3 regions of the Mesorhizobium sp. M0808 genome follow, and region 2 is predicted to be linked to each of the others. Evidence: predicted binding sites of a transcription regulator. Region 2 holds the regulator's gene; each other region holds the start of a gene.

Region 1 (3,587 bases), on a different contig from region 2:
CGATCAGCACGCGCTTGGCGCGGCCGAGCATGTCTATGGTGATGTTCTCCAGCTTGATGCCGAGATCCTCGGAAATCATCTGTCCGGCGGTGAGCACGGCAATGTCTTCCAGCATCGCCTTGCGCCGGTCACCGAAGCCAGGCGCCTTGACGGCCGCTACCTTGAGGCCGCCGCGCAGCTTGTTGACGACCAGCGTTGCCAACGCTTCGCCCTCGACGTCCTCGGAGATGATCAACAGCGGCCTGCCGCTTTGCACCACGGCTTCGAGGATGGGCAGCAGCGCCTGCAGATTGCCGAGCTTCTTTTCGTGGATGAGGATGTAAGGGTCTTCCAGCTCGGCGCGCATCTTTTCGGCATTGGTGACGAAATAGGGCGAGAGATAGCCGCGGTCGAACTGCATGCCTTCGACCACTTCGAGCTCGGTGTCGGCGGTCTTGGCTTCCTCGACGGTGATAACGCCGTCATTGCCGACCTTGTCCATCGCCTTGGCGATCATGGCGCCGACGCTGGTGTCGCCATTGGCGGCGATGGTGCCGACCTGGGCTATCTCGGCCGACGACTTGACCTTCTTGGCGCGCGCCTGGATTTCCTGGACGACGGCGCTGACGGCAAGGTCGATGCCGCGCTTGAGGTCCATCGGGTTCATGCCGGCGGCAACGAATTTGGCGCCCTCGCGCAGGATGGAAGCGGCCAGCACCGTGGCGGTGGTGGTGCCGTCGCCGGCGAGGTCGTTGGTTTTCGAGGCCACTTCGCGCACCATCTGTGCGCCCATGTTTTCGAACTTGTCGGTGAGCTCGATTTCCTTGGCCACCGTCACCCCGTCCTTGGTGATGCGCGGCGCGCCATAGGCCTTGTCGATGATGACGTTGCGGCCCTTGGGGCCGAGCGTCACCTTGACGGCGTTGTTGAGGATTTCGACGCCGCGCAGCATGCGGTCACGCGCGTCGGTGGAGAATTTGATTTCCTTGGCAGACATGATCTTTTCCAGTTCGGTTGTCGTGGCAAGACGCTTGCAGCGCCTGAATCAAAGCTCGGAGCGTCCTTTGCGCGCGCGGGAGGGCGCGCGGCCTTCCAATCAGGCGGCCTTCTTGGCAGCCACGGTCTTGTCGATGATGCCCATCTCGCTTTTTTCGATGATGCCCATGATGTCGGCCTCCTTCATGATCAGAAGGTCCTCGCCGTCTATCTTGACCTCGGTGCCGGACCATTTGCCGAACAGAATGAGGTCGCCGGCCTTGACGTCGAGCGGGATCAGCGCGCCGCTTTCGTCCCGCGCGCCCGGCCCGACAGCGATCACTTCGCCTTCCTGCGGTTTTTCCTTGGCATTGTCGGGGATGATGATGCCGCCCTTGGATTTGGTGTCGCTTTCGGCGCGCCGAATGACGACGCGATCGTGGAGTGGCCGGAATTTCATGGGGACTCTTTCTGGGGCCGGCTTAGGCGGCCGCCCCCTCTCTATAGGCGCCTTGGCACTCGATTGATAGGAGTGCCAAAAAATATTCAGAGGGCATATAAAATATTGAACGTATTATCTTGCCTAGTCATGCCCTGGTGTTCGGGTCTTGCGGAATATTAATGAAATTGAATTTCTGTCTTTGAACACCTATTTTACGATGAAGTTCACATTCATGACTTTCGCTTCAAGGGAGATTTTACCGATGGCCGAAGGCAATCAGAACATCATGGAAAAAGCTCAGGCTCGCTTCATGGAAAATCAGAAGAAGACGGCAGAGCGGAACAAAGCAACTGCCGAATATCTCTCGGAGGCCAAGGCGAGGAGCATCAAAACGGCAAGGCTGAGGGAATTGCGACTGGCCAAGGAAGAGGCGGACCGCGCGGCGGAAGCTCTGAATCCGGTCGCACCAAAGAAGAAGCGGGCGTCGCGGACAGTTAAGAAGGCCGTATCTGCATCGACGGAGGCCAAATCATGAGCCTGACATTTCCCAACCCCAGCCGCAGCTACGACGAGGCAAGCAAACGCATTCGCTTCGTTGGCCATGACGGCATGTTCCAGATTTCCTTCTCTGTCGCAACCGATGCCATTTCCAAGATGCAGCCGGGAACGGCGGCTTCAGAAGCTACCTATCTGGCGGCCTTCGACACGGCTTCCAGCTCAATTCATGACGTCGCCAGGAATGCCTATGCCCGTACCCGCAGGAGCATGTACGTGCTGACTGCAGCCGATTTTCGCTAGATCCTTCGAGATCGCTCACAGGACGGTTGCTCAGGACTTGCGATCCGCCTTGGCTCGCCGCTTGACGTCGCGACTGTTCAGCCGGTCGACCATCGCGTCTGCATCGCGCGTATTCATGCCGACCATGAGCTGATGCTTGAGCTCGACCGGCTGGCCGGTGAAGACGTCGAAGACGGTCCAGCTGTGGGGATGCTCCATGCGCAGTGCGTAGCGGTTTGCCATCCTGGCGTCCTTTGGTTTCCGCCCGATCGATGAATGTCGCTCGATGAGGCCTGGGCGATCTCGGTCAGGCCTGGGCGATTAAGAATACTGCCGCTAGGACAAGCTCCGTCCACAAAACGACGGACAGTTTCAAGGCCAGGCTACCGTGCGCCGAGAGCATCTCCCGAGTGCGGCTCACCAAGCTCTTGATGTCATCGACATAGTCGGCGCCGCAATCGCGACCGGCGGCGCCTTGACCCCAAGCTTTCCGCAGCAGCGATGGCTCGCGCAGAAACCGACCTCGAATGTTTGGAAACCAGACATCTTCATAGCACCGTTCTTTCAAACTCCATGCATGCCAAATGAATTCGCGGGTTGGCATCACCCTAAAGGGCGTCCGTGATGCGAAACGTCGCGGGTTGCAGGAGCAGGGCTTATTGCCGAGATCATGAAGGTTCATAATCCGCATGAGACGCGCTGATTCGCGCTTTGCCGGGATGCCTTCATGCAACGCAGCTACGCAGCCGGGAGGTCGAGGCGACGGGCGAAGGGAAAGACGATGACCGCGCCGGCCGTCGAATTGCAGAGGGCCATATTCGAGGCAGTGAACGGCGATCCCCACCTGTCGGCGGCACTGGGCGATGCAAGATTGTTCGACCATGCGCCGGAAAATGTTGCGTTCCCCCACATGACCTTCGGCCGCACCAGCGTCTACGATTGGGCAACGGGGATGGAGAACGACGCAGAACAGTTGCTGACGTTGCATGTCTGGTCGAAATCAGAGGCCAGCAAGGAAACCAATGACATCATGGACCTTGTTAGCACCCGCCTGCGCGATGCGGCTCTCTCGCTCGGCGAACATCGCCGCGCCTACCTCAAGCTCGAATTCGCCGAAGCCCGCTACGACGAGGACCTTTCGGCCCATCACGGGCTGCTGCGCTTCCGCGCCGTGATCAAGGACGAGGGCTGACCACCGGGCACTTTTTGCAAATCGGGCAATTTTGTTCTTGCTTTGTGCCGGCAGCTATGCTACTAATTTCCCTATGGTGCTGATGGCGCCAGCGACCCGCCGCAGAGGCGGGTTTTTTGTTTCAGGTTCGGTTCGCCTGAACTGCCATCGGTTGCCTTGGGCCGGATGCTTCGTCCTCCCAAATGGTCCTGCCCGCCAGATGATGTCGGTTGTCGGCGAAGG
Region 2 (3,587 bases):
AGACGGCGTCGTTCGAGATGACGAAGCCGGTCATGAAGTCCTCATACTCGCCGGTCGGCTTGCCATCCCTGAATTTGAGCCTCACCACCTTGTAGCCGGTCCTGGCGCCACGGTTCCACGAACCATGCATGGCGACGAAAGCGTCACCCTGATAATCCGCCGGGAAGTTCTTGCCGTCGTAGAAGGCTATGTTCATCGGCGCCGAATGCGCCTGCATCAATACATCGGGGACAGTGGCCTTGCCGGCGAGGTCTGGCCGCTCGCCGTGATGGCGCGGATCCTCGTTATTGCCGATGTAGTACCAAGGCCAACCATAGAATCCGCCGTCCTTGACCGCTGTTGCAAATTCGAACGGCACATTGTCGCCGAGTTCGTCGCGCTCATTGACGACGCACCACAATGCGCCGGTGGCGGGCTGCACGGTCATGCCCGTACAGTTGCGCAGGCCGGTGGCGACAGTTCGGGGATTTTTCCCATCCGGGTCAAAGGCGAGCACATCGGCACGGCCGTCCTCGGAGCCCCAGGCCGCCCCGAGCGGCTTTGATTTGGCCCAGGCGTCGAGGCCGCTATCCGGCTCCTTGCCTATATCCTCGGCGACGTTCGAGGCGGAGCCAACCGACAAATAAAGCGTTTTGCCGTCCTGCGAGAAGGCGATGTCGCGGGTCGTGTGACCACCCGACGGGATTTGGGCGACAATGGTTTCTGGTTTGCCGGATGTCTTCAGGTCGCCATCGCGATAGGGGAAGCGGACGATGCTGTCGCTGTTCGCGACATAAACCCATTGCGGTTTGTCTCCTGGCGGATAGAAGGCGATGCCGTAGGGATAATTGAGCCCCTTGGCGAAGATCGCTTTCTCGATGGGCTTGGCGCTGCCCTCGGCGAGACGATAGACGCGTATTTGGTCGGCATGGCTGTTGGCAACAAACAGGTCGCCATTCGGAGCGACGCGCACGACACGTGGATTGACGATGCCGGATGCGATCATTTCAGCCGAAAAGCCCGACGGCAATTCTGGCTTGGCGCTTTCGGGCCGTTCCGCCACGCCGGCGCCGTTCGAAGCGGATTGGGCGGGGTCGGCTGCCGGCATGTCTCGCGGCCCAATCAGGCGTCGGACGCCAGGCCTGTCGGCGTGCCAATCGCCAAACGCGGCTTCGCCTTTGAGCACATTCTGGTCCGCCTGCTGGGCGGCTGCCGGTGTCGCAACAAGGAGGGCAGCGGCAACGGCCGCAAAGCCGCCAGATCGGATCATCAACGTCCTCCGGGATTCGCCTCGAACAGGGCAAACGGCATCAGGTATTGATCGTTCCAAGCGGCCGTCCAGCACACGAGGATTTGAAGCCGAACCCGTTCAGTTGCCCGAGGCGTAAAAGTCGTCGTCGAGGCGCTTTTCCAGCGCGACCAGATCGGCCGGCAGCGGCAAACCCATCGCCCGCATCTCTTGCAGCTTCTCGCGCAACTGCTCTTGCACCTCGTGCTGATCCTCTGGCTGGTTGATCATTTCTTCGAGCAGCAGACTGATCTGGGCCTTGAACGATTCCAGCGCCATTCTTTTCTCCTCCTTGCGGCAGGCCCGCGGCGGCTCCTAGCTCAGCATGCGCGAAATCAGCTGCGCGGTATAGTCGACCATCGGTACTATGCGCGCATAATTCAGCCGCGTCGGCCCGATGACGCCGAGCGCACCGACGACGCGCGCGTCCTTGTCGCGATAGGGTGCCACCACCAGCGAGGAGCCAGACAGCGAAAACAGCTTGTTTTCCGAACCGATGAATATGCGCACGCCTGGGCCTGCCTCGGCGAGGTCGAGAAGCTGGATCAGCCCATCCTGCGTCTCCAGATCCTCAAACAGATGCCGCAGCAATTCTATGTCGGCCTGGGCAGTGACGTTTTCCAGGAGATTGGCGCGGCCGCGCACGATAAGCCGCCCAGGCACGCCGCTTTCAGCGCCTGCCCAGACCGCCAGGCCCTTCTCGACCAGATCCTGCGACAGCGTGTCGAGGGCTGCCCTGGTCTCTTCCTTGATGCGGGCGATCTCGACCCGCGCCTCGGCCAGGGTGCGACCGCGGATATGGGCGTTGAGGAAGTTGGAGGCTTCGTGCAATTGCGAGATGGTGATGCCGGCGGGCAGATCGATGACGCGATTTTCGACGTCGCCGTTCTGCGAGACCAGCACGGCCAGCGCCTTGGTCGGCTCGAGCTGGATGAATTCGATGTGCTTAAGCGCCACCTCATTCTTGGCGGCGAGCACGAGGCCGGCGCCGCGCGACATGCCGGACAGCATCTGGCTGGCCTCGGTCAGCATATGCTCCAGCGTCGCGCCCGAGCCGGAGGCGCGCACCTGGGCCTCGATGGTGCGGCGCTCCTCGTCGGAGAGGTCACCAAGTTCCATGAAAGCATCGACGAAGAAGCGCAGGCCGGCCTGGGTCGGCAGCCGGCCAGCCGAAATGTGCGGCGCATAGATCAGGCCGAGATGCTCAAGGTCGCTCATCACGTTGCGGATGGTGGCCGGCGACAGCGACGACGGCAGGATGCGCGACAGGCTGCGCGAACCGACCGGCTCGCCATCCCTCAAATAGGAATCGACGATGCGCCGGAAGATGTCGCGCGAACGCATGTCGAGCGATTGAAGCGCGGGCGATTGCAGCGCGTGCGACGGGAGCACGTGCGACTGCAAACCGGGATCGACTGCCTTTGTCATTTCGAGCCAAAAACCTCCGCCCCGAAGATATAGACTTCCGCGGTGTCGGCGCAACCGGTCCATTTTCCTTTGCGCCTCACGCCCCGTGCGGCTACAAGCCGGCCAAGATTCCCCGGCCAAGATTCCGAAGAAAGAAAGAAGCCTGAATGCGCCCTTCCAAACGCCAATTCGACGAAATGCGCCCCATCTCCTTCGAGCGCGGCGTCTCCAAGCATGCGGAAGGCTCGTGCCTGGTGAAGTTCGGCGACACGCATGTGCTGTGTACGGCCAGCCTGGAGGAAAAGGTGCCGGGCTGGATGCGCAACTCCGGCAAGGGCTGGGTGACGGCGGAATACGGCATGCTGCCGCGTTCGACCGGCGAGCGCATGCGCCGCGAGGCTTCGGCCGGCAAACAAGGCGGCCGCACGCTGGAAATCCAGCGGCTGATCGGCCGCTCCCTGCGCGCCGTGGTCGATCTGCAGGCGCTCGGCGAGCAGCAGATCACCGTCGACTGCGACGTGATCCAGGCCGACGGCGGCACGCGCACCGCTTCGATCACCGGCGGCTGGGTGGCGCTCTACGACTGCCTGCGCTGGATGGAAACCCGCCAGATGGCGAGCCTGGGCAAGGTGCTGAAGGATCACGTTGCGGCGATCTCCTGCGGCATCCATGATGGCCAGCCGGTCATCGACCTCGACTATATCGAGGATTCCTCGGCCGGCACCGACGCCAATTTCGTCATGACCGGCAAGGGCGGCATCGTCGAGATCCAAGGCACGGCCGAGGGCGAGCCGTTCTCGGAAGAGCAGTTCGCGGCGCTGATGGGGCTCGCCAAGAAAGGTATTCAGCGCCTGGTCAGCTTGCAGCAAATGGCGGTGGCTTAGCTGCGGTCAATATTGATGAGATTGGCGAT
Region 3 (3,587 bases), on a different contig from region 2:
GCAGGGCCGTCCGAACGACCTTGGCGGGGTCGACGATACCGGCCTTGATCATGTCGACATAGACTTCGTTCTGGGCGTCGAAGCCCTGATTGTGATCCTTGCTGTCGGAGAGCTTGCCGACGACGATCGAACCTTCAACGCCGGAATTCTCGGCAATCTGGCGGATCGGCGCTTCAAGTGCTCTCAGCACAATCGAAATACCTGCCGTCATGTCAGCATTCGCGCCAGTAAGCTCAGTCAAAGCTGCCTTGGCGCGCAAAAGCGCAACACCGCCGCCGGCAACGATGCCTTCTTCCACGGCTGCACGAGTGGCGTTCAGCGCATCATCGATGCGGTCCTTCTTTTCCTTGACTTCCGTCTCGGTCGCGCCGCCGACGCGAATGACAGCAACGCCGCCAGCCAGCTTGGCGAGACGTTCCTGGAGTTTCTCCTTGTCGTAATCCGAGGACGTTTCCTCGATCTGCAACTTGATCTGCTGGACGCGCGCCTGGATGGTGGCTTTCTCGCCGGCGCCGTCGATGATCGTCGTCGTATCCTTCTCGATGAGCACGCGCTTAGCCCGCCCGAGCATGTCGATCGTGACGTTCTCGAGTTTGATGCCGAGATCCTCGGAAATCATCTGGCCGGCGGTGAGCACGGCAATGTCTTCCAGCATCGCCTTGCGCCGGTCACCGAAGCCTGGCGCCTTGACGGCTGCGACCTTGAGGCCGCCGCGCAGCTTGTTGACGACCAGCGTTGCTAGCGCCTCGCCTTCGACGTCTTCCGAGATGATCAGCAGCGGCTTACCGCTTTGCACCACAGCTTCGAGGATCGGCAGCAACGCCTGCAAATTGCCGAGCTTCTTCTCATGGATGAGAACGTAAGGGTCCTCCAGCTCCGCGCGCATCTTCTCGGCATCGGTGACGAAATAAGGCGAGAGATAGCCACGGTCGAACTGCATGCCTTCGACGACATCGAGTTCGGTTTCGGCTGTCTTGGCTTCTTCGACGGTGATCACGCCCTCATTGCCGACCTTGTTCATCGCCTTGGCGATCATGGCGCCGACCGACGCGTCGCCATTGGCGGCGATCGTACCAACCTGGGCGATCTCGTCCGAAGATTTGACTTTCCTGGCCCTGGCTTGAATGTCCTTCACCACAGCAGCCACAGCAAGATCGATGCCGCGCTTGAGATCCATCGGGTTCATGCCCGCGGCAACGAATTTGGCACCTTCGCGCAGGATGGAAGCGGCCAGCACCGTGGCGGTGGTGGTGCCGTCGCCGGCGAGGTCGTTGGTTTTCGAGGCCACTTCGCGCACCATCTGTGCGCCCATGTTTTCGAACTTGTCGGTGAGCTCGATTTCCTTGGCCACCGTCACCCCGTCCTTGGTGATGCGCGGCGCGCCATAGGCCTTGTCGATGATGACGTTGCGGCCCTTGGGGCCGAGCGTCACCTTGACGGCGTTGTTGAGGATTTCGACGCCGCGCAGCATGCGGTCACGCGCGTCGGTGGAGAATTTGATTTCCTTGGCAGACATGATTTTACGTCCAGTTCAGTCTTGAAATTGCGGGATCGGAAATCGCCCGGTCAGGCGGCTTTCTTGGCCGCTTTGATCTTCTCGACGATGCCCAAAATGTCGCTCTCCTTCATGATCAGGAGGTCCTCGCCGTCGATCTTGACCTCGGTGCCGGACCATTGGCCGAACAGGATGAGATCGCCGGCCTTGACGTCGAGCGGGATCAGCTTGCCGCTCTCGTCACGCGAGCCCGGGCCCACGGCGATCACTTCGCCTTCCTGAGGCTTTTCCTTGGCGGTGTCGGGAATAATGATCCCGCCCTTGGATTTGGTATCGCCTTCCGCGCGCCGAATGACGACGCGGTCGTGGAGTGGCCGGAATTTCATTGGGGGTTCTTTCTGCCGCCGCACATAGAGCGACTGCAACACTTAACATAGCCCCTTTGGCACTCGAATGATAGGAGTGCCAAATTTTTAATTCCTCAAACCGAAAATATTTGAAATGAAATCAGTCGTTTTTACCGGCGCTTTTGGCCGTCCGAAAGGCGGAGCCATAAGCAATTTTATTGTAATTCATCCCTCTTAATTTTGCCGACAACAGACTATATTAATCCGCAATTACGAGACAAACTTATCGAGCCTTGATTGAATGTGCATCGAGAGATATATACAGTTCGCGAAAATTTGGCACGATTTGGCTTTCCCGGTCCCGATCGACATAGGTCCGCGACCTTCGACCCACCATGAAGCACCGAATTTTCGACAGCGAATGTATAGCGCTTATCCGGCGCGCATGTCGCTCTGTTCGAGCCTTTGAACCACGGCGCTGACCACGGATGTACTGGCAGCATTGGGATCTTTCCGGTTCGGATGGAAAAGATGCAGGAGGGGCGTCGGCGTGCTCCTGCGGAAAGCCGCACCCCCTCATGCAACGCAGCCTCCCCGCGTGGGGAGCGCTTGCCCGCGCTACGGCGGCGGCTTTCCATGCGAGCCGCTTCAAAAATGATGCTGCGAAACGGCTCCGGCTTTATCCGACGAACGCCTCACGCATCCGAGCGAACATGCCGGGCTGTCTCCGGGCAATCGCCGCACGGATGTGACGGGCGGCCGTTACGGCGCTCACCGTCGCGCCGAAATGACAATAGCAGATGATCTCATGCAATTGCCTGTCGGTCAGTTCGAAGAACCGCTTCGCTTCGCCGTAGTTGTCGCTTTCCAACCCGGCGGCGCGGAGGACAGGATCCTCGAAAGCGACTGAGATCGGCGAGCCGTCGCCGCGCATGGCCCCGCGTGATCTAACCGGCTGATACTCGGTTTGGTGTAGCGTCGAGAGTCGCCGGTCAGGGTTCCGTTCAAGGAGCTCCGCCCAGCGTTCAAGACGTTCGCTGCGCGACATGGCCTGGCGCAGGTAGTCCTGATCGATCTCGGCGACGATCTGCAGTTGCTCAACCGTCTGGTGCTTCATTTTAGCCTCCTATTCGGACGATAGTTGGCCCACCCATATCCTTCTTATACCTGCGGCCAGCGTGACTCCGACCGATCGTGAAGTCCAATCACGATGATGCTGGGAGGGCTTCCCCCCACAAAAATGCGGAGGCTTCGCAAAGATCCGGCCATTAATTTGGCGAACGCGGTCAAATGCGCGGCTGTTCGACGATGTCGGTCTGGAGTCCGTGCCGATCGAGGTGATCGACGGCAGAGTCTGTGCTGGAGTAGCCCGGCTCCATCGCTGGCCGGGCAGCGGGATCAAGCGAGTGGCAGTTTAGCTTCGAAACCGCCGTAATTCTGAACGCGCACAATGCGAAGAGACGCAAGGCCGCGAGCCTGCAACAGACGTTCGCTACGCGGTTCTTGACGGCTTGAGGTATGTTCAACCTTGGCGCTGACTTTTCCGAACCGAAGCCGCAGCTACGACGAGGCCGGACAATACCTCCATTTTCTCGGCTACGATGGCATGTTTGAAATGCCGTTCTTGATTGAGATTGAAGCGCTCGCGAACGCAAAACCGGAAGCAGCCACAGCCGAAGCGGGTTATTTGGCGACCTTCGATGCATCAAGGGACTCCATTCGTGATGTCGCGCGGAAAGCTTCCT

The links. The regulator HrcA, encoded in region 2, represses chaperone genes, less so after heat shock. The targets are predictions, from matches to a motif close to GTTAGCACTCNCNNNNNGNGAGTGCTAAC.
Region 1: a site for HrcA is predicted at 1,466-1,494, ahead of NKI25_RS29270 (co-chaperone GroES). Genes of this name have one in related genera too.
Region 3: a site for HrcA is predicted at 1,937-1,965, ahead of NKI25_RS20360 (co-chaperone GroES). Genes of this name have one in related genera too.

What each region holds. Positions count from the first base shown of each region.
Region 1 covers NZ_JAMYOX010000039.1:1,936-5,522, forward strand. Annotated here, with positions in the region: gene groL (chaperonin GroEL) at 1-976, opposite strand, end outside; gene NKI25_RS29270 (co-chaperone GroES) at 1,076-1,414, opposite strand; gene NKI25_RS29275 (hypothetical protein) at 1,659-1,931, shown strand; gene NKI25_RS29280 (DUF1488 family protein) at 1,928-2,194, shown strand; gene NKI25_RS29285 (hypothetical protein) at 2,225-2,416, opposite strand; gene NKI25_RS29290 (DUF3168 domain-containing protein) at 2,955-3,365, shown strand.
Region 2 covers NZ_JAMYOX010000016.1:66,654-70,240, reverse strand. Annotated here, with positions in the region: gene NKI25_RS19275 (PQQ-dependent sugar dehydrogenase) at 1-1,249, opposite strand, end outside; gene NKI25_RS19270 (hypothetical protein) at 1,349-1,546, opposite strand; gene hrcA (heat-inducible transcriptional repressor HrcA) at 1,583-2,695, opposite strand; gene rph (ribonuclease PH) at 2,842-3,558, shown strand.
Region 3 covers NZ_JAMYOX010000018.1:23,650-27,236, reverse strand. Annotated here, with positions in the region: gene groL (chaperonin GroEL) at 1-1,516, opposite strand, end outside; gene NKI25_RS20360 (co-chaperone GroES) at 1,567-1,881, opposite strand; gene NKI25_RS20355 (hypothetical protein) at 2,522-2,959, opposite strand; gene NKI25_RS20350 (DUF1488 family protein) at 3,371-3,587, shown strand, end outside.